DNA from 3 places in the Pseudomonas tremae genome. Region 3 is predicted to be linked to each of the others. Evidence: predicted binding sites of a transcription regulator. Region 3 holds the regulator's gene; each other region holds the start of a gene.

Region 1 (6,766 bases), 1.3 Mb from region 3:
CAGGCTTTCGCCGATCTGCGCCTCGGCGGGCAGGCGGCCATCCAAAGACCAGGTATCCTTGCTGCGTTTGACCTCTACGCTGTTGGCCCCATCAATATTGACGCCCACATACAGTGCCAGGCGTCGACTGCGCGACATGGTAATGGAGAAGTGCGTGTAATCGAGGCGGTTGCCGGTGTTGCCCAGCGGATAGACATCAGGCGCCAGCTCTTCGTCCGCAGCAGGCCACGGCACGACGAAATCGCCGAGAAAGTTGTCGGCGTAACCCTTGCGCTTTTTCAATTCGCTTGCCGGCGTTGTGCGAGCTGCGGCAAGCGCCTGTGGCTCAAGCAATCGCGCAGTTGAGGTCAGTGGCTTGAGGTCGGCAAGACGGGGTCGATAGTTGAGGTCGATGGCGATCTTCTTGTCAGGCACGGTGCTTGCTCCTGCGATGGGCGTGAATTGAGTCACAGTTCACCATAGCCGCGTTACAGGCCTGCGTCAGGTAAGACCATCAGACGCACCATTACGCTGATTCATTAAAAGTCCGTAAACAGGCTTAAGTTACAGGCCATGTGCGTCGATAAGCTCTTGATAAGAGCAATCCGCAGCTCGTGTTATTCATTAACCGCAGAGGCTTCAGGATGTCGATAAAACTACGTCTGTTCTTGCTGATAGGCACCAGTGTTCTGACCGTCCTGGTCATCAGTCTGGTCAATTACCTGGGCAATACCCGCACAGAGACTGCAATGCTTGACAGCGAAGTCAGCATGGCGGCGCTGGGCAATCACCTGCAAGCCGACATGATGCACGACGCGCTGCGCTCCGATGTGCTGTCAGCGATGCTGGTCGGCCTGGGCAAAAGCAGCAGCACCCGCAACGAGGTGCAGGCCTCTCTCGCCGAACATGCTGCGCAATTTCGTAAAGCGGTAGGCGAAAATCTCGAGTTGCCGATCTCCGCTGTCATCAGGGCAGAATTGAACAGCCTCAAACCAAGCCTCGACGCCTATATCGTTGCAGGTGAGCGCATTGTCGGCCTCGCCCTCGACAGCCCGGACCGCGCACAGCAGGAGCTTGGCACGTTCAGCAGCGCCTTCACTCAACTGGAGGAGCGGATGTCGACGCTCAGCGACTTGATCGAAGACAATTCCAAAGCCAGCGGCGAGGGGACCCGGCAGGCGATCCTCAGTGCCAATTTCACCTTGGTGGTGGTGCTTGCGGTCAGCCTTTTACTGCTGATCGTGCAAGGGCACTGGGTGACTCGCAGCATCATGATCCCTCTGGCATCGGCCAGCCGTATCGCCGACAGCATTGCTCGCGGCAACCTCAGCGAACCCATCGCCGAGCCGCGCAGCCGTGACGAAGCCAGCATGTTGATTCGTAGCCTGGCAATCATGCAGCGCGATCTGCGCGGCATGATTGAAGTGGTTCGTACCAATGCGCATGGCGTCAGCGGCATGAGCCGCCAACTCAGCAGCGGTTGTCATGACGTGGCCGATAGCAGTCGGCAGCAAAGCTCTGCAGCGGGCACCATGTCGGCAGCGACCAGCGAGATGACCGCCAGCATCGAGGAAATCACCCGGCATGCCGGGCAAGCTCTGGAAATGGCCAGTCAGGCCGAAGCCCTGGCCAAGAACGGCGGTCGGGTGATTCATCAGGTGGTCAATGACATGGACAGTATTGCCCGCTCCGCGCAACAGTCCGCGCAGGTCATTCGCACGCTGGACAAGGATTCGGAGGGGATCTTCAATATTATTCAGGTCATCAAGGGCATTGCCGATCAGACCAATCTGCTGGCGCTCAACGCGGCCATCGAAGCGGCGCGTGCCGGTGAGCAAGGCCGGGGGTTTGCCGTGGTGGCCGACGAGGTGCGCAGCCTGGCGGGACGCACCAGCGCTTCTACTCAGGAAATCACCACGATGGTCGCGCGCATTCAGCAGAGTACCCGCGAGGCGGTGACCAGCATGGAAGCCGGTGTCGCTCAGGTTGACAAGGGCATGGCCGTCACCGCCGAAGTAGAACGCGCGATCAGCGATATCCTCGATGCCACGCTGAGCACGACTCAACTGGTGAATGACATCACCCGCACAATTGGCGAACAGAGCCTGGCCAGCAACGAAATCGCCCATCAGGTGGAGATGATTGCCAGCATGTCCGAGGGCAACAGCCGAATCATCGTCCAGACCGCCAGCACCACAGATGAGCTGTCAGCGATGGCCGGGCAGCTCTCGCAATCGGTTGACCGCTTTCAACTTTGAGACTAAATACTCCGGATCAGCGGCGCCTCAGGTGCCGCGAACTGTGTGACTGGCGAGTCATGCATTAAAGCTTTGCCACCGACTGACGTTAACCATCGCACGAGAATCACCTTTCACCCCAGGAGCAACACGATGCAGACGCTAAAGGCTTTGTACGAGTCAGTTGAAAAGCAGTTTTTCGACACACTGACCAAGAAGCTCTCAAGCCTCTTTCTGCTGGTCCTGGTCAGCGCCCTGCTGTATTGGGTGGCGCTGAACATTCGCTCCGACATCATGCTGCAACTGCGCAGCACTCCAATGGACGCTGCGGCATTGGGCAAGGTCCAGAGCCAGCTTGACGTGCTGAGCAACGCAATTCTGCTGAGCACGCTATTCACGCTGGTCATGGTCAGTTTCATGGTCTGGTACTTTCGTCACCTGATCGTGCGTCCGGTCATGTCCATGACTCGCGCGCTCGAAGAGGTCGCCAGCGGTGAGGGGGACCTGTCCAAAGACCTGCCGTTGCTCACTCATGACGAAATTCGGGTGCTGGCGAGTACCTGCAACCGCTTTCTGGCCAAGCAGCGCGAGGTCATCAGCAGTATCCAGGGGCTGACCGTGCAAATTGCGGTCGAGTCTGCACGCTCGCTGAAAAACATCAGTGACTCCAGCGACAGCGCTACTGACCAAGCACGTTTTGCCAGAGAAGTCATGGACCAGAGCAACATGGCGGTGGGCAGTATCAAGGACGTCTCGCAGCAGACTCAGGGTATTTCCAGCACCACCGCGCAAAATCTGAGCATGGCTCGCGACTCGTACGCCGAACTACTGGAGGTGACCGGCAACATCAGCCAGATATCCAGTAGCCTGAATGAGTTTGGCTCGCTGGTATCGGGTCTGAACGAGCGCTCATCCAGTATCAAATCCATTGTCGGGCTCATTCAGCAGATTTCGGCGCAGACCAATCTGCTGGCACTCAATGCGGCCATCGAGGCCGCGCGAGCCGGGGAGAGCGGGCGAGGCTTTGCCGTGGTGGCCGATGAGGTGCGTACCCTGGCACAGAATGTAAGCCGGGCTACCGAGGACATCTCGCGTAACATCGACGCGATGCTTCAGGAAGTCAGCTCCACCCACGAGCAGACCATTCAGATCAGTCACAGCGCACGCGAAACCCAGATGGTGGTGGAGCGCGCGTCCGGTCACTTCGAGAGCATGATCGGCGATTTCGAATCCACCAATGACAAGCTGGCGGACATCGCCGCGCATATCCAGCAGTTTGCGGCCACCAACACCGGCATAAATGAGCGGGTAACGCGGATTTACTCTGACAGTCAGGCCATTGATCAGCGCATGCAACACTCAGCCACTGCGACTCGTGACCTTTCAGGTGTGGCCGAGCAGGTTCAGAGCCTGCTGGGACGATTCGTGCTCGGGCATGGCGAGCTGGATGCGGCAATCACCAGAGCCAGCCAATGCCGTGACATTCTGCAAGTGCGTCTGGCCGAGCTGCACAAGCAGGGCGTCAACCTGTTCGATCAGAGCTACAAGCTGATCCCGGGAACAGACCCCAAGCAATACACCACCGGTTACACCGAGCGTTTTGCGCAGGTCTGTCAGGAGGAGTGTGACAAGCTGACCAAGGGCACCCGCGGCGGCAAGGTAACGTTCATTGTGGACAGCAAGGGGTATTGCCCGGTCAATAACAGTTGGGTCTCGCAGAAACCGACCGGCAATCGCGATGTTGACCTGCCGGTGTGCCGCAATAAACGCATGTTCTCCGACCCGATAGGCCTGCGAGCGGCGGGCAACAAGCAACGCTTCCTGTTACAGACCTATTTGCGTGATACCGGCGAGATCATGACTGAAATAGATGTGCCGTTCTTTTTCGAAGGGCGCCACTGGGGCAACTTGCGGATGGGCTTCGACGCAGCGCTGTTGCTGGGCAAGTAATGCTGCTGGAGAACTAAGGCAGCGAGGCTGACAGGCCTGCGTCAGGCGCAGGCCAGGAACGCTATTAGCCCAGAACACGCTGGGAAATGTATCTGGATATCTGGACGATAGACGTCTTGCCGGTGAACTCGAACTTCACTTTACCGATTGCCGAGAAATAGATCTCCAGCTCTGAGTCAAGGTCGAACGTGCCCGACGTTTCAACCGACCACGCCACGATGTTTTTGTACGGCAGTGACGTGAAGTCTTTCTTGCTGCCCGTCAAACCCTGCACGTTGACCGAAATAATGCGTTTGGTTGTAAACACCACACCATCGCGCATGGATTTATAGGAGTCGATCACTTCTTCGCCGTCGAGTAGCAGCTCCTTGACCCGGTCTGCATATTCGTCATTCTGCTTGAGTTTGAAGAAGCCTTTGTTATTGAAATCAATCATCGGTCTATCCTTGAGCGGTCATTCGGACGGGAATGTGCTACATGCGCAGCCCTGCGCCCGATGGAGGCTTAGAATAACATCGCTCTGCGCATTTCATGCGGCAATGGCCGGGGAGAATGACGCGGTTTGAAGTTGAACAACGGAACGTTCACGCCGTTAAAGGCTCAATTTCTACAAGGCGCTGATTTCCAGAACGTCCCCGGAGGTGTGACTTTGAACATTCAAGAACTGACAAAACATGTAAAAGAAGAGAAGGTTCGCGAACTCGATCTGATCTCCATGGAAGGCGGATCCTACGTACTCCATGCTCGGGTGGACGGCAGCTCCGTACCTGTGCAGGACTCGACCGGCAAGACGCTGCACGTCGCCTCGGTAGAAGAAGCGCGCAAGGTACTTGCCTCAGTGCCGGATGTGAAACTGTTCATGTCCCAGGCCACTGCTTATGATGAGATGGTGGGCATGGACAGTGTTGAGCCAGAGTCTTCCCGCCACGAGATTCCGCTGCGTTCGAGCCTGTGATTACAAGGTCAGGCGCTGCGTCTGACCGCGATGCATTTGATCTCCAGCAACAGGCCGGGGTGTGCCAGTTCCGCGACGCCGATACAGGTCCAGGCACATTGACCGCGAGGGAAGATACGATTCTTTACTTCGCGAAATACCGGCATGTGTTCGCTCATCGCGACGTGATAAGTGGTCATGTCCACGATGTCTTCGAACGTACAGCCGCCTTCTGCCAGGACGGTGCGCAGGTTCTCCCAGCAGGCGATGAACTGTGCCTCCGGGTTGAGAATGACTTCCATATCCCGTGTACGTCCTACCTGCCCGGCGCAGTAAAGCGTATCGCCCACCCTTACAGCAGGGGCATAGCCTGCGCGGTCCATGATCGACTGATGGGTGGGCGGGACGATGATTTCGCGATCTGACATAGATAACACCTGTTTGTAACGCCTTGGTCTGTAACGGATGAGTGTGCAATTGTCGGGCGCGTTTAGCGTGCTTGTGGCTTGTGCCTGCTCAACTTTTCACGGCTGGCTTGGCGGCGCGCCGTGGCTTTTTAGTCGCGCCTGTAGATGCCGGGGATGCCGCAGCGCTGCGCTTTGCCGTCTTGCGTTTTTCTTCCAGGGCGGCGCAGCGCCTGCCGGGCTGGCTGGGCCGCTGATGGTCATGCGCATGCCGACGCAACGGCTGACCTGCTTGCTCATCCAGGCCGCCTGTTTGGCGACAAACTCCTCAAGACTCATCTCGCCGCTCTGCACCATGTCCAGCGCCTGCTCCCAGATAGCCGTGGTCCCCGGGTCGGCAATGGCGCGGGGCACTGCATCGATCAGGCTGAAGGCCGCCGGCGTGGCGCACAGCGCCTTGCCTTGCTTGGTCAGGTAGCCGCGGTCCAGCAACCCCTGAATGATCCCGGCGCGGGTCGCTTCGGTGCCGATGCCGGTGGTGTCCTTGAGCTTTTGCTTGAGCCGCGGGTCTTCCACCAATTTGGCGACGTTCTTCATTGCCTTGATCAGGTCGCCTTCGGTAAACGGCTTGGGCGGCTGGGTCCAGAGGTCCTTGAGAGTCACGTCTGCAACGGCGCACTCGCAGCCCTGAAATAACGTGGGCAGTGGTTGCGGGGCAGGCGCCTCGCGACCTTTGGCTGGTGCCAGTGCTTCTGGCATGGCCCGTTTCCAGCCGGGCTCGACAATCTGTTTGCCGACGGCCCGCAACGCATGGCCCGCGCAGTCGAAATCTGCCTGAGTGCGATCATATTCGTGGTTGGGCAGGAACTGCGCCAGGTAGCGGGCTCTGATCAGGGTGTACACCGCTCGGGGTTTGCCGGTCAGACGTTCAACGCCGCGAACGGCGGCTGTGGGAATAATCCCGTGGTGGGCGGTGACCTTTGCATCGTTCCACGCACGCGAGCGACGTTGCGGGTCGAGGTGTGGCAACAGGCTTGCCAACGCCGGGTCGGCCTTGCCCAGTGCGCCGATAATGCTCGCCGCTTCGCCGTGCTGGCTGTTCGGCAAGTAGCCACAATCGCTGCGCGGGTAGGTAATGACCTTGTGGGTTTCATACAGCGACTGAGCGATGTCGAGGGTTTCCTGCGCGCCGAGCCCGAGCTTTTTCGAGCAAATTTCCTGCAAGGTACCCAGATCGAAGGGCAAGGGGGCTGTCTCGCGAA
Region 2 (6,766 bases), 290 kb from region 3:
ACTCAGGCATCGACAGTGGAAATCGAAGGGATGATCAGCACAGTGCAGTCAGGTGCCGATGGTGCCGTTGCTGCAATGGGTAAAAGCCTGACGCTGGCGACCAATACTCAGGAACTGGCGCTGCGGGCCGGTTCGGCGCTGGAAAAAATCACTATGGGTGTAGCGACCATCAACGAACGTAACATGGTCATTGCCTCCGCTTCCGAGGAGCAGGCCCAAGTGGCTCGCGAGGTTGACCGTAACCTGATCAACATTCAGGACCTTTCGACGCAGAGCGCTGCTGGTGCGAACCAGACCAGCGCTTCGAGTCAGGAACTGTCGCGTCTTGCTACCTCGTTCAACTTGCTGGTTGCCAACTTCAAGCTTTAATAGCCTCTTCCAACAGGCATTTGTCTGGCGCACGTCTTCAGCCTTCCGGCCATGAAATTCCGGTCAGGTATGAAAAAGGCGTTGCGCCCGACCGGGTGGTATCGCGCATCATAGGCGTACTCAGCCCGAGAGAGACATTTTCATGCCTGTCATTGTTTACGCCCTGCGCCTGTCGCTCCTGAGAGTTTCGCTGTCACTTCTTGGCGCGCTGTCCCTTGGAATCTTTGCCAGTCATGCGTTGGCCAGCGACGAGACACAACTGGTCGAATCCCTGAACGCCTATCGGGGTCAGACGCAACGTTGTGGCGAGCAGGTGTCCATGGAACTGCCGCCGCTTGCCAGTGATCCGCGTCTGGTATTGCCTGCCAACGGCAATCTCGACCTGCAGCAGGCGCTGACTCGTGCCGCCTACCCGATGGTCACCGTGCAAGCGATCAGCCTGTCCGGACCGCGTGATGCGGCTTCGGCGCTCAAGGCCGTGCAAGAGAGTTTCTGTCGTGTGGTGCTGGACCCGCAGTTCGTCGACATCGGCGTCAGTCGTGAGGGCCGGGACTGGCGCATCGTGCTGGCCCGTTCGCTGGTTGCGTCGCGTCTCGGTGATTGGCAGGCAGAGGGGCAGAAAATCCTCGAGATGGTCAATGTCGCCCGCACCCAACCACGTCAGTGCGGTCCGCAGTCCTTTGCCGCGACCACGCCGTTGTCCTGGAACCTGATGCTGGGTACCGCCGCTCAGGCGCATTCACAGGCAATGGCCAATCAGAACTTTTTTGATCATAAGGATCACGACGGTCGCACGCCCGGAGATCGCGCCGAGCTGGCCGGGTATGTGGGCCAGCAGGTCGGCGAGAACATTGCCGCGGGTCAGGATACTGCTTGCAAGGTGGTGGACGGCTGGCTGGCCAGCCCCGGTCATTGCGCCAATCTGATGAGCCCCGCTTATCGCGAGTTGGGTGCTGCCTACGCGATGGACCCCAAGAGTAATGCAGGCATCTACTGGACGGCGATGTTCGGCACGCAGCAGTGAGGTTTTCCGGTTTGCAGTGGTCGCCAGCCTAGAAACGAAACGCCTGGCGACCGATCAGCAGCCACTGGCCGTTTTGTTTCTGCCAGATCTGGAAGTTTTCTATCTCGGTCGGCACGACCTTGCCGCTGTTTACCGCCTGCGCCGAGAAGTGATTGCGCACCAGAGCCACGTCGCCGGAGAGCGTTATTTTCTGATTGAGCATCTTCAGTTCGTTGAAGCCGCTTCTGCCGGTTTCGATGTCCGCGATGAACGCTTGCTTGTCCTGAATAGCTCCGCTGGAGTGCCCGTAGGTGAGGTTGTCGGCAGTCAGTGCGTTCAGTTGCGCAATGTCCTTGTGCCACATGGCTTGCGTCAGTTTGTCTACGGCATTGGCCACGTCAGCTTCGTCGGAGGTCGCGGCGGTGACATATCCGCTAAACAGGCACAGAAAACCTATAAGCAATGTCAGCTTCTTCATGGGTATACCTTTTTTGTCATTGTCGGGTTGGGGGAACCGGGACAGGCGATCAATTCATCTGTCGCCGTGCAACTTAGATCAGCGCGAGCGTCTCGACAAGTGCGATTGCGAATTCTTCAGGCCTGCAGAAGCGCAGTCTCGATAACAACCACAAAGCGCCCTGACATGGCTGTCAGGGCGCTTGGGGGGTGCTGCGCAATGTCAGGTTCCGGTTACCTTGTCACTCAGACCCGGAACTGCTTGGTCAGTCGATTCAGGCCTGAGGCCAGGCTCGACAGTTCTGCCGTGGCAATTGCAGTCTGGTTGGAGCCTTCAGAAGTCTGACTGGACAGATCGCGGATGCTGACCAGGCTTCGGTCAACCTCGCGCGCTACCTGGGCCTGTTCTTCGGCTGCGGTGGCGATCATCAGGTTGCGCTCATTGATCTGGCTGATGGACTCGGTGATTTCGAGCAACGCCTTGCCGGCGCCGTTGGCCATTTCGAGTGTCTTTTGCGCCTGAACGCTGGTCTGTTCCATTGCCGTCACCGCATTGCCGGTACCGGTCTGAATCGAACTGACCATCTGTTCTATTTCACGGGTCGACTGCTGAGTACGGTGGGCCAGCGCCCGAACCTCGTCCGCGACCACAGCAAAGCCTCGTCCGGCCTCACCGGCGCGGGCGGCCTCGATGGCTGCGTTGAGGGCCAGCAGGTTGGTCTGTTCCGCGATGGCGCGGATTACGTCCAGCACTTTACTGATGTCGGTTGCCATGGCTGCCAGGCCTTGCACTTCGGTGGAGGTGAGTTGCACCTTGGACACCATAAGGTTGATGGCAGTGACGGTTTCATCGACTTGCGCGCGTCCGGCGATGGCCGCTGTACTGGACTGCGAGGTAACTTCCGATGCCGAGGCTGCGTTGCTGGCAACCTCTTCGACCGCAGCGCTCATCTGGTTGACGGCAGTGGCGGCCATTTCAATTTCATTGCTCTGACGCTGAATAGTGCGCGAAGCGTCTTCGGTTACCGCGTGCATCTCTTCGGAGGTGGCCGCGAGCTGGGTGGAAGAGTCGCCAATCAGGGTCAAGGCACTGCGCAGGTTGGTCTGCATGGCGGCCAGTGCCGCGATCAGTCTGGCAGCTTCGTCGGTGCCCTCCAGCGGGATGTCCTTGGTCAGGTCGTTGTCGGCGATGCGTTGCGCAATGTTCAGCGACTCGCCAATGGGGCCGGTCAGGCTGCGGGTGTACATCCAGGCCAGGAGCAGCGTGGTCAGAACACCTGCGGCGATGAAAATGCCCACCATCCACAAGGTTTGCTGATAAGCAGTGTCTGCCGTGGCGCCGGCCTTCTGGGCCTTGCTATCGTTGATGCCGGTGAGCTTCTTGAGGGTGGCTTCGACCTGATCGGCCGCGCTTTTCATTTCGCCATTGGAGGTCGCAACGGCCGCTTCGAGATTTCCCGCAGCGACTGACGCCAGGTAGCGATCCTGGGCCGCTTGATAATCGGTATTGGCCTTGGTGAGCTCATCAAATGCCTGGCGCCCTTGTGGGGTGACGATCAACTTGTTGAGGGCATCGGCATAACCAGCAATCAGCGAGCGTGATTGTTGAATATCACCCAGCGCCTTGGTCTTTCGTTCTTGCGGTTCGATCGGGTTACGGACGCGGGCATTGTTGCCCCTGATGCCTACAAACTCGCGATCCAGAGAACCAAGTAATTTGACGCTGGGCAGTACGTTGGTTTCGATGAATTTTTCGGCGGCGTTGAGTTCCGCGGCCTGACGCAGAGCCAGCAGGCCCAAGGCAACGATCATCAGGCAGAAGATGCCGAAACACAGTGCAGAACGGGGAGCGAGGTTAAGCTTTCGCAACATCATGAGTGTTTCTCCGGAGTGGGCAAAAAGGCTATCGCCCGCACGCGGTTTAACTTTGTAACAAAATAGTAAGCAAATATTTCAAAGCTTTTGAGCGCTGAAACGGCAGGTCAGGACCTGCCAGCTTCAGCCCCCAGGTCAGCGCTTTTCCATGCCCAGAAGAAACGTATCGACTGCCCGCTCGACCATGCCGCGAATCTGCTCGATGCTCAACGGCATGGGCGCCTGCTGGTAAAGGCGAATTTCTGTTTCTGCAGTCAGCAGTGCAGTGAGTTGCAGCGCCGCGATGTCCGGATCAGTCGATCGCAACTGCCCGCGCTGCATGGCTATGCGCATTGTCGATGCTATTGTCTGCAGGCACTCTCGAGGGCCCGATTCATAAAACATCATGCCGATGTCGGACTGTCCGGACTCGGCCACCACCATTCGGTACACCGCCAAGGCGCTGTCATCATTGATCAACATCATCAACATGCGCTCACCGAAGCGAGTCAGCATGGGGCGTAGTTCTATGTCGGTGCCCATCTCGTTGGTATTGCTCAGTTCCGAAACAGCCTCGGCCAGATGCGCCGTTGCCAGTCTGTTGACGACGGCGATGAACAGTTCTTCCTTGGAATGGAAATAACTGTAGATAGTGGCTTTGGAGCCACCCATGCGCTTGGTCACTTCGTTCATCGAAGCACGTTCGTAGCCCATTTCGAGGAAAACGCTTGCTGCGGCATCAATGATGGCTTCGCGGCGAGCTTCAGTACGCACCTTCATTTATATCCTTAATCCCTTGGTGAACCGCTCGGTACAGTTAGCGCAAAATTCTCTAGACTGGAACTGAACCGTTCGGTACGATTTAAGCCGAATCCGTGGAGCTTACTGGAAATGCAGACTCAGATAAATGCTGAAAGAGGGACGCTTTCTTTATCGGGTCATTCGACAGGCTGCCTTCAGTCATCCATTGCACCTATGTATCAATGATGGAGTGAACAGTTCCATGAACATCATCGATTTCAAGCAACCCGTGAAACGCTTCCATCGCGTCAGTACAGCAACGGTGCCCGTGCTCGAAAAGGTACTGACAGTCATCTTGAAAACCGATGTTCCCGTGCTCATGGGCATCTGCAGCGACGGCCTGCGCAGTAACAGCGCAATTCTCGGTGGCGAGTTCCAGGGCGAATCCTTCAGCGGTTCAGTGCTTTCCGGCGGCAGCAATCTGCTGGTCGAAATGTCATCCGAGCTGGCTGTTCTGGACACCCGTTTCACCTTGCGTACGCAGATGGGCGAGCTGATCAATGTTGAGAACAGGGGCATCATGCTCTTGGACGAGGCGGGCCAGCAGGAGCTTCAGAACGGCATATGGCCAATCAGCGAAGGCCATTACCAGTGTTCCTGCACACCACGTTTTCAGGTTTCTCTCGGTCCTAACGAGTGGCTGGAAAAGAGTGCCTTCATCGGCAAGATCGAATACCTGTACGCTCACGAAATGCTCATCAGCTTTTACCGCATGAAACCCTGACCGCTTAGCTCAGGAGCCTGCCGATTCATTCAGGCAGAAGGAGCAAGCCGGCGCGGGCGTGCTCCTGCGCAAGCATTCAGAACGTGACGCTGGCGCTCAGCCTTGCGGTGCGGGGTTCACCCACATTGACCTGCAACTGGCTGCCGGTGCTGGATGGGTAATACTGCTTGTCGAACAGGTTGTCCACGTTCAATTGCAGACGGGTTTTATAACCCGCCATTGGCACATCCCAGCGCAAGAATGCATCGGCAACGGTGTAGCTGCTCATGTAGAACGTGTTCGCGTCATCACCTGCACGTTCGCCGACGTAGCGCGCACCGCCGCCGGCATGCCAGTCACCCAGCCCGGACGGGATCTGCAGGTGGTGGGTGAGGTACAGGCTGGCCGTGTGTTTCGGCGCCTGACTCAGACGGTTGCCTTCGTTGTCAGGGTCGTCGAGTACTTCGGTGTGGGTATAGGCGTAAGTACCTATCATGTCCCAACGTTCGGCGATGCGTCCGGTCACGTCCAGCTCCACGCCCTGCGAACCTACTTTACCGGCTGCTTGGCTGATGCCAGTCACGCCAGTAGGCGTGACGACGTTTTTCTTCTCGATGTCGAACACGGCGAGGTTGACGTTGAGCTCCGGCGCCAGCGTATATTTGGCACCGACTTCGTAGCTACGGCCTTCTTCAGGATCGAACGTGGTGCCGTCGTCGTTCACTTCTTCGTTGGGCACAAATGAACGGCTGTAATTGCCATACAGCGAAAGGTCTTCATTCACCTTGAACACCAGGCCCGCCATCGGCAGGAACACATCGTCATTTTTGTCCAGGTTGGTGACGCGGTTGGCACCCAGGCCCTGGGCAATGTCCTGCTCATAATGCTGATAGCGACCGCCCAGTACCAGAATCCAGCGGTCATCCAAGTGCCAGTTGTCCTTAATGTACAGGGACGTGGAGGTCAACTGATTGCTGAGATTGCTGGTGGGCGCACTGACTACGCTCGGTTCGGCCAGGCTGCCGTAGGCCGGCGAAAATATATTGAAGCCGTTCTGGGCTGTATTGCGATAGGTCTTGCCGCGATACCTGTCGGAATCCTCATGTTCGGCGCCAACCAGCAGGTCGTGCTGCTGACCGAGAATGTCCTGCTTGCCGATGAAGTCCCAGCTGGCATAACGCGTTTCGTAATCGTAATGGCCGCCATTGGCCTGACGGCGCAGTACGCCGCTGCTGGACAGAGTACTGGGCTGGGCAATCGCAAGGCTGTAGCGATCATTGTTCCAGCCGTACGTCAGACGGGTTTTCCAGTCATCACTGAGCTGGTATTCGAAACGCGCGGTGGCGGTCTCGCTGATGCCCACCGTATTTGCCCACTTTTCGTCCAGCCGCTTGCCGTAGCTGATGTCGGCTGGATGACCGCCCGTGAACACGGTGCCGCGGTCAAACGGGCTGATGTAGTCGTTGTACTCGTAGGCCAGGGTCAGGCTGGAGCGTTCGCCGGTCCACGACAGCGAGGGTGCAATCAGAGTGTGTTGATCAACGCCGTAGTTGCGCCAGTAGTCCTCGCTCTGTCGTTCG
Region 3 (6,766 bases):
AATACGCTGCATGATATGGCGAACTGCCGTAATGCCATCCATCATCGGCATTTCGTAGTCCATGGTGATGACGTCAGGCTTGAGCGCCAGCGCCTGCTCAATTGCTTCCTTGCCATTGGTGGCGGTGCCGACAACTACAATGTTGGGGTCCGAAGAAAGAATTTCCGTAACGCGGCGGCGGAAAAAACCGGAATCATCCACCACCAGGACCTTGACTGCCATAAACACTCCAATAGGTGCTGCAGGCAGCCAGGCTGCCCGCAACCCCGGATTCAAATACGCCGTGCGGCGTATCGCTTGAGCATGCTGGGTACATCGAGAATCAAGGCAATGCGGCCGTCACCGGTAATGGTGGCGCCCGACATACCCGGCGTACCCTGCAGCATCTTGCCCAGCGGTTTGATAACCACTTCCTCCTGACCGACCAGTTGATCGACGACAAAGCCGATGCGCTGGGTGCCAACCGTCAGAATCACGACGTGCCCTTCTCGCTGCTCTTCATGAGCTGCGGAACTGACCAGCCAGCGCTTGAGGTAAAACAGCGGCAAGGCCTTGTCACGCACGATCACCACTTCCTGACCGTCCACCACGTTGGTAGTCGAAAGGTTCAGGTGGAAGATTTCGTTGACGTTGACCAGCGGGAAAGCGAATGCCTGGTTGCCCAGCATCACCATCAGGGTCGGCATGATCGCCAGGGTCAACGGGACCTTGATGACGATCTTGGAGCCCTGGCCCTTGGTCGAGTAGATGTTGATCGAGCCGTTGAGCTGGGAAATCTTGGTCTTCACCACGTCCATGCCCACACCGCGGCCAGAGACGTCGGAGATTTCGGTCTTGGTCGAGAAACCCGGAGCAAAGATCAGGTTGTAGCAATCGGTGTCACTCAACCGATCAGCCGCATCCTTGTCCATGACCCCACGCTTGACAGCGATAGAGCGCAGAACGTTAGGGTCCATGCCCTTGCCATCATCGGAAATCGACAACAGGATGTGGTCGCCCTCCTGCTCTGCCGAAAGAATCACCCGACCGCCACGAGACTTGCCTGTGGCTTCACGCTCTTCCGGGGTTTCGATACCGTGGTCGACCGCGTTGCGCACCAAGTGGACCAGCGGGTCGGCAAGCGCCTCGACGAGGTTCTTGTCGAGATCGGTCTCTTCACCGACCAACTCGAGGTTGATCTCTTTCTTGAGCTGACGGGCCAGGTCGCGAACCAGACGCGGGAAGCGTCCGAAGACTTTCTTGATCGGCTGCATGCGCGTTTTCATCACCGCGGTCTGCAGGTCTGCCGTCACCACGTCAAGGTTGGAAACCGCCTTGGACATGGCTTCATCGCCACTGTTGAGCCCCAAACGAACCAGACGGTTACGAACCAGCACCAGCTCACCCACCATGTTCATGATCTCGTCCAGGCGGGCGGTATCAACGCGAACAGTGGTTTCAGCTTCGGTCGCGACCGGTTTTTCACCGGTTGGGGCCGGCGCTCGTGCCGGTGCCGGTGCAGCTGCTGGAGCGGGCTTGGCTGGCTCGGCCTTGGCAGCCGGTGCGGGCGCTGCAGCAGGCTTGGCCACAGGCGCCGGGGCAGCAGGAGCAGCCGCAGGTGCCTTGGCAGCGATAGCCTGAGGTTCGAACTTGCCTTTGCCGTGCAACTCATCCAGCAGGTTTTCGAATTCGTGATCGGTGATTTCGTCCGATGCCTTCGCAGCAGGCGCAGGCTTTGCAGCAACAGCTGCGGGCGCAGGTGCAGCGGCAACCGGAGCGGCTACAGCAGCGGGCGCAGGTGCAGCGGCAACCGGAGCGGCTACAGCAGCGTCGAAAGAACCTTTGCCATGCAACTGATCAAGCAGCGCCTCGAACTCGTCGTCAGTGATTTCATCACCGGCGGGCGCAGCAGCGGCGCTCTTGGCAGCAGGGGCCGGGGCAGCTGCGGCGTCGGGTGCAAACTTGCCCTTGCCGTGCAGCTGATCAAGCAGCGATTCGAATTCCTGGTCGGTGATTTCATCGCCCACTGGCGCAGGTGCAGCAGCAGCTGCCACTGGCGCGGCCACAGACACCGGGCTGGTGCCGTGCAGCGAATCCAGCAGTTGCTCGAATTCATCATCGGTAATGTCGCCGTCGGCCTGAGCCTGAGCCGCCGGGGCAACTGCCTCGGCCACTGGTTGCGGCTCTGGCTCTGGCGCTTCGACCACATCCGCAGATTGTGGCTCAGCCAGCCGCGCCAGGGCAGCCAGCAGCTCAGGGGTCGCCGGGGTGACGTTGGTTCTTTCTCGTACTTGACCAAACATGCTGTTGACGGTGTCCAGAGCCTCCAGGACCACATCCATCAGTTCGGAATCAACGCGACGCTCACCCTTGCGCAGGATGTCGAAGACGTTTTCGGCGATGTGGCAGCACTCCACCAGCTCATGGAGCTGGAGGAAGCCGGCGCCGCCTTTTACAGTGTGAAAACCGCGAAAAATTGCATTGAGCAGGTCAGCATCATCCGGTCGGCTTTCCAGCTCGACCAACTGCTCTGACAACTGCTCCAGAATTTCGCCGGCCTCTACCAGAAAATCCTGAAGGATTTCTTCATCGGCGCCGAAGCTCATGGGGTGCTCCCTAAATTAACCGTCAACAGACCTTAGAAGCCGAGGCTCGATAGCAGATCGTCTACATCATCCTGTCCGGATACGACGTCTTCACGTTTATCGGCATGAATCTGCGGACCTTCACCCTTGGCGAGATGTTTTTTAGGATCTTTTTCTGCAAGGATGGATTCTTCGTCATGTTCGATGCCTGCGAAGCGATCGACATGGCTGGCCATGAGCACCAGCTTGAGCAGATTGCTCTCAACTTCAGTGACCAGCTGCGTAACGCGCTTGATCACCTGACCCGTAAGGTCCTGATAATCCTGAGCAAGCAGAATATCGTTGAGATGGCCGGCAACCTGGTGGGTTTCCTTTTCGGTGCGCGTCAGAAAACCGTCGACTCGCTTGGCCAGCTCGCGAAACTCTTCAGCGCTGATTTCGCGGCGCATGAAACGCCCCCAATCCTCGCTCAAAGCCTTGGCGTCGGAACTCAGGCCATTCATGACCGGCGTACTTTCCTCGACCAGGTCCATCGTGCGGTTGGCTGCGTTCTCGGTCAGCCTGACTACGTACGACAGGCGTTCGGTGGCGTCGGTGATTTGCGACACTTCCTCGGCCTGAGGCATGTGCGGATCGATATGAAAGTTGACGATTGCACTGTGAAGCTCACGCGTCAGCTTGCCCACTTCCTGATAAAGGCCGCGGTCACGTGTCTGATTGAGCTCATGGATCAGTTGCACAGCCTCGCCGAAACGACCCTTTTCAAGGCTGGTAACGAGTTCCTGCGCGTGTCTTTTTAGGGTCGACTCAAAGTCGGCCATCGAATCATTGTTATCCATAGCGCCCTCGCGGCATGCATCAGCTATTGACGCGGTCAAAGATCTTTTCGATCTTCTCTTTCAGCGCTTGAGCCGTGAATGGCTTGACTACATAACCGTTCACCCCGGCCTGAGCAGCTTCAATGATCTGCTCACGCTTGGCTTCTGCAGTGACCATCAGCACGGGAAGATTCTTGAGGCGATCATCCGCACGGACCTGACGCAACAGATCGATACCGGACATGCCAGGCATGTTCCAGTCGGTCACCAGAAAGTCAAAGGCACCGCTTTGCAGCATCGGCAGTGCGGTCAGACCATCATCCGCTTCCGATGTGTTGGTAAACCCCAGATCACGCAAAAGGTTCTTGATGATCCGCCGCATCGTTGAGAAGTCATCAACGATGAGGATTTTCATGTTCTTGTCCAATTCGACCTCCAAGCAGTCTTTAACGCATTCAGCACCTGAACACGCTGTTCACTCAATACTGGCACAGCACACCTCCAGCTATACGAAACGACGACGGGCTTGGCACAACGACAGGCAAAGACCTTGAACGAAAGCCCATCGAGACAATGTTCGATGGGCTTGCGTCTCGTTCATCCTGTTACCACGTAACGCTTTGCACAGCCGGCATGCAGACAACTCGCGACTTGCGTCGCGGATTGCCGTCAACGCGCTCGCCACTCCCCCAAACGCCCTCGCAAACGAGCTGCGCACTGGCTGTGTAACTGACTGACTCGAGATTCGCTGACCCCAAGAACCTCTCCGATTTCCTTGAGATTCAGCTCTTCGTCGTAGTACAGCGCCAATACCAGACGCTCACGCTCTGGCAGATTGGCAATTGCATCGGCCAACGCAGCCTGGAAGCGCTCGTCTTCCAGATCGCGCGACGGCTCAAGCGAACCGCTTGCACCGTCCTCGTGCAGCCCTTCATGATCCCCGTCCTGCAAAAGGTCGTCGAAACTGAAAAGGCGGCTGCCCAAGGTGTCATTCAAAATCCCGTAATAATCATCAAGACTCAACTGGAGTTCGGCAGCAACCTCGTGATCTTTAGCGTCACGACCGGTTTTAGCTTCAATTGCCCGAATTGCGTCACTGACCATGCGCGTATTGCGGTGTACCGAACGCGGAGCCCAGTCACCCTTGCGGACCTCATCGAGCATCGCACCACGGATACGAATGCCGGCATAGGTCTCGAAGCTCGCACCCTTGGTGGAGTCATATTTGGTAGAGACTTCAAGCAGACCGATCATGCCGGCCTGGATCAGATCCTCGACCTGCACGCTGGCTGGCAAACGCGCCAGCAAGTGGTAGGCAATGCGCTTGACCAAAGGCGCATAGCGCTCGATCAGCTCATATTGTGAGTTCCGAGAAGTCTTGCTGTACATCTGGTAGCCGCTCGCAGTCATTGCACAGGCCCCGCACTGGTCTGGTGAACGAGTCGCTCAACGAAGAACTCGAGATGACCCCGCGGATTGGCCGGCAACGGCCAGGTATCAACCTTCTGGGCAATAGCCTTGAACGCCAGTGCACATTTGGAACGCGGGAATGCTTCGTAGACGGCACGCTGTTTCTGCACGGCCTTGCGCACGCATTCGTCATACGGCACAGCGCCTACATACTGCAGGGCAACATCAAGAAAACGGTCTGTCACTTTGGTGAGCTTGGCGAACAGGTTGCGCCCTTCCTGAGGGCTCTGAGCCATGTTGGCCAGGACCCGGAAGCGGTTCATGTCGTAGTCGCGGTTGAGCAGTTTGATCAGGGCGTAGGCATCGGTGATCGACGTGGGCTCGTCGCACACCACCAGCAGCACTTCCTGAGCAGCGCGCACAAAGCTCACCACTGATTCGCCAATACCGGCAGCCGTGTCGATCACCAGTACGTCGAGATTGTCGCCAATATCGCTGAACGCCTGGATCAGACCGGCATGCTGGGCCGGAGACAGATGCACCATGCTCTGGGTGCCGGAAGCTGCAGGCACGATACGAACCCCGCCCGGCCCCTGCAATAGAACATCGCGCAGTTCGCAGCGACCCTCTATGACATCGGCAAGCGTGCGCTTCGGCGTCAGGCCCAGCAAGACGTCGACATTGGCCAGACCAAGATCGGCATCAAGCAGCATAACGCGCCGGCCAAGCTCGGCGAGGGCCAGTGAGAGGTTCACTGACACGTTAGTCTTACCGACGCCACCTTTGCCGCCGGTCACCGCGATCACCTGTACGGGATGCATGCTGCCCATGTTATTTCTTTACCTTGTCTTGCGTAGACCGAAACCACACCGAGAACCGCACATTCACTAATGAACAATGCCAGGCAGACCGTTGATGCAGGGACATTTCAATAATATCCATCACTTAACCCACTCTCTTGCCAGGGGTGTGATAGAGGTCGGCAAACATATCAGCCATCGCTTCCTCGCTCGGCTCATCCTGCATCTGAACGCTCACCGCACGGCTAACCAGTTGGTGACGGCGTGGAATATGCAGATCTTCAGGAATACGTGGACCGTCCGTCAGGTAGGCCACTGGTAGTTCGTGACTGATCGCCAGGCTCAGGACTTCGCCGAGGCTGGCTGTTTCATCGAGCTTGGTCAGAATGCATCCGGCCAGGCCACAACGTTTGTAACTGTGATAAGCCGCTGTCAGTACCTGCTTCTGGCTAGTTGTTGCCAGTACCAGGTAGTTGCGCGATTTTATGCCACGCCCTGCCAGACTCTCCAGCTGCATGCGCAGCGCAGGATCACTGGCCTGCAGGCCGGCGGTATCGATCAGCACCACGCGCTTGCGCAGCAGTGGCTCGAGAGCCTGAACCAGAGACTGGCCCGGATCGACATGGGTAACCGGCACGTTGAGAATGCGCCCGAGCGTCTTGAGCTGCTCCTGGGCACCGATGCGGAAACTGTCCATGCTGACCAGAGCGATATTCTGCGGACCGTACTTCAGCACGTAGCGGGCTGCCAGTTTGGCCAGTGTGGTGGTCTTGCCCATACCGGCAGGACCGACCATGGCGATCACGCCGCCCTCTTCCAGCGGCTCAATGTCAGGCACGGCAATCATGCGGGCCAGATGCGCCAGCAACATGCGCCATGCCTGACGAGGCTCGTCTATGTCGGGGATCATCGACAGCAGGTCGCGGGACAGCGGGCCGGACAAGCCGACACGTTGCAGACGGCGCCAGAGGTTGGCCTGCTGCGGACGGCTGCCCTGAAGCTGATTCCAGGCCAGGGAGCCCAGCTGGACTTCCAGCAGCTCGCGCAGGCCATTCAGTTCGGAACGCATCGACTCGAAGGCGCGCTGGCCGCCAGCAGGCTCTGCGGCAGGCGCAGACGCATAGGCAGCAAACGGACGTGGCGGCTCTTCAAGCGTGGGTTCGATGTGTGTGTC

The links. The regulator FliA, encoded in region 3, starts transcription of late flagellar genes. The targets are predictions, from matches to a motif close to CTAAAGTTTNNNNNNNNNNNGCCGNTAA.
Region 1: I9H09_RS14475 (methyl-accepting chemotaxis protein) is a predicted target of FliA. The motif match lies at 2,302-2,329, and genes of this name have one in related genera.
Region 2: I9H09_RS10010 (methyl-accepting chemotaxis protein) is a predicted target of FliA. The motif match lies at 3,732-3,759, and genes of this name have one in related genera.

What each region holds. Positions count from the first base shown of each region.
Region 1 covers NZ_CP066270.1:3,183,718-3,190,483, reverse strand. The annotation lists gene I9H09_RS14485 (DNA/RNA non-specific endonuclease) at 1-414, opposite strand, end outside; partial or broken gene I9H09_RS27210 (HAMP domain-containing protein) at 624-1,379, shown strand; gene I9H09_RS27205 (methyl-accepting chemotaxis protein) at 1,374-2,237, shown strand; gene I9H09_RS14475 (methyl-accepting chemotaxis protein) at 2,370-4,166, shown strand; gene I9H09_RS14470 (PH domain-containing protein) at 4,231-4,602, opposite strand; gene I9H09_RS14465 (DUF6482 family protein) at 4,810-5,121, shown strand; gene I9H09_RS14460 (RidA family protein) at 5,130-5,528, opposite strand; partial or broken gene I9H09_RS14455 (DNA topoisomerase III) at 5,617-6,766, opposite strand, start outside.
Region 2 covers NZ_CP066270.1:2,179,055-2,185,820, forward strand. The annotation lists gene I9H09_RS09995 (methyl-accepting chemotaxis protein) at 1-369, shown strand, start outside; gene I9H09_RS10000 (CAP domain-containing protein) at 512-1,393, shown strand; gene I9H09_RS10005 (nuclear transport factor 2 family protein) at 1,422-1,850, opposite strand; gene I9H09_RS10010 (methyl-accepting chemotaxis protein) at 2,075-3,703, opposite strand; gene I9H09_RS10015 (TetR/AcrR family transcriptional regulator) at 3,839-4,462, opposite strand; gene I9H09_RS10020 (DUF3237 domain-containing protein) at 4,686-5,207, shown strand; gene I9H09_RS10025 (TonB-dependent siderophore receptor) at 5,284-6,766, opposite strand, start outside.
Region 3 covers NZ_CP066270.1:1,887,971-1,894,736, reverse strand. The annotation lists gene I9H09_RS08775 (protein-glutamate methylesterase/protein-glutamine glutaminase) at 1-222, opposite strand, end outside; gene I9H09_RS08770 (chemotaxis protein CheA) at 273-2,585, opposite strand; gene I9H09_RS08765 (protein phosphatase CheZ) at 2,618-3,403, opposite strand; gene I9H09_RS08760 (chemotaxis response regulator CheY) at 3,423-3,797, opposite strand; gene fliA (RNA polymerase sigma factor FliA) at 4,052-4,792, opposite strand; gene fleN (flagellar synthesis regulator FleN) at 4,789-5,622, opposite strand; gene flhF (flagellar biosynthesis GTPase FlhF) at 5,738-6,766, opposite strand, start outside.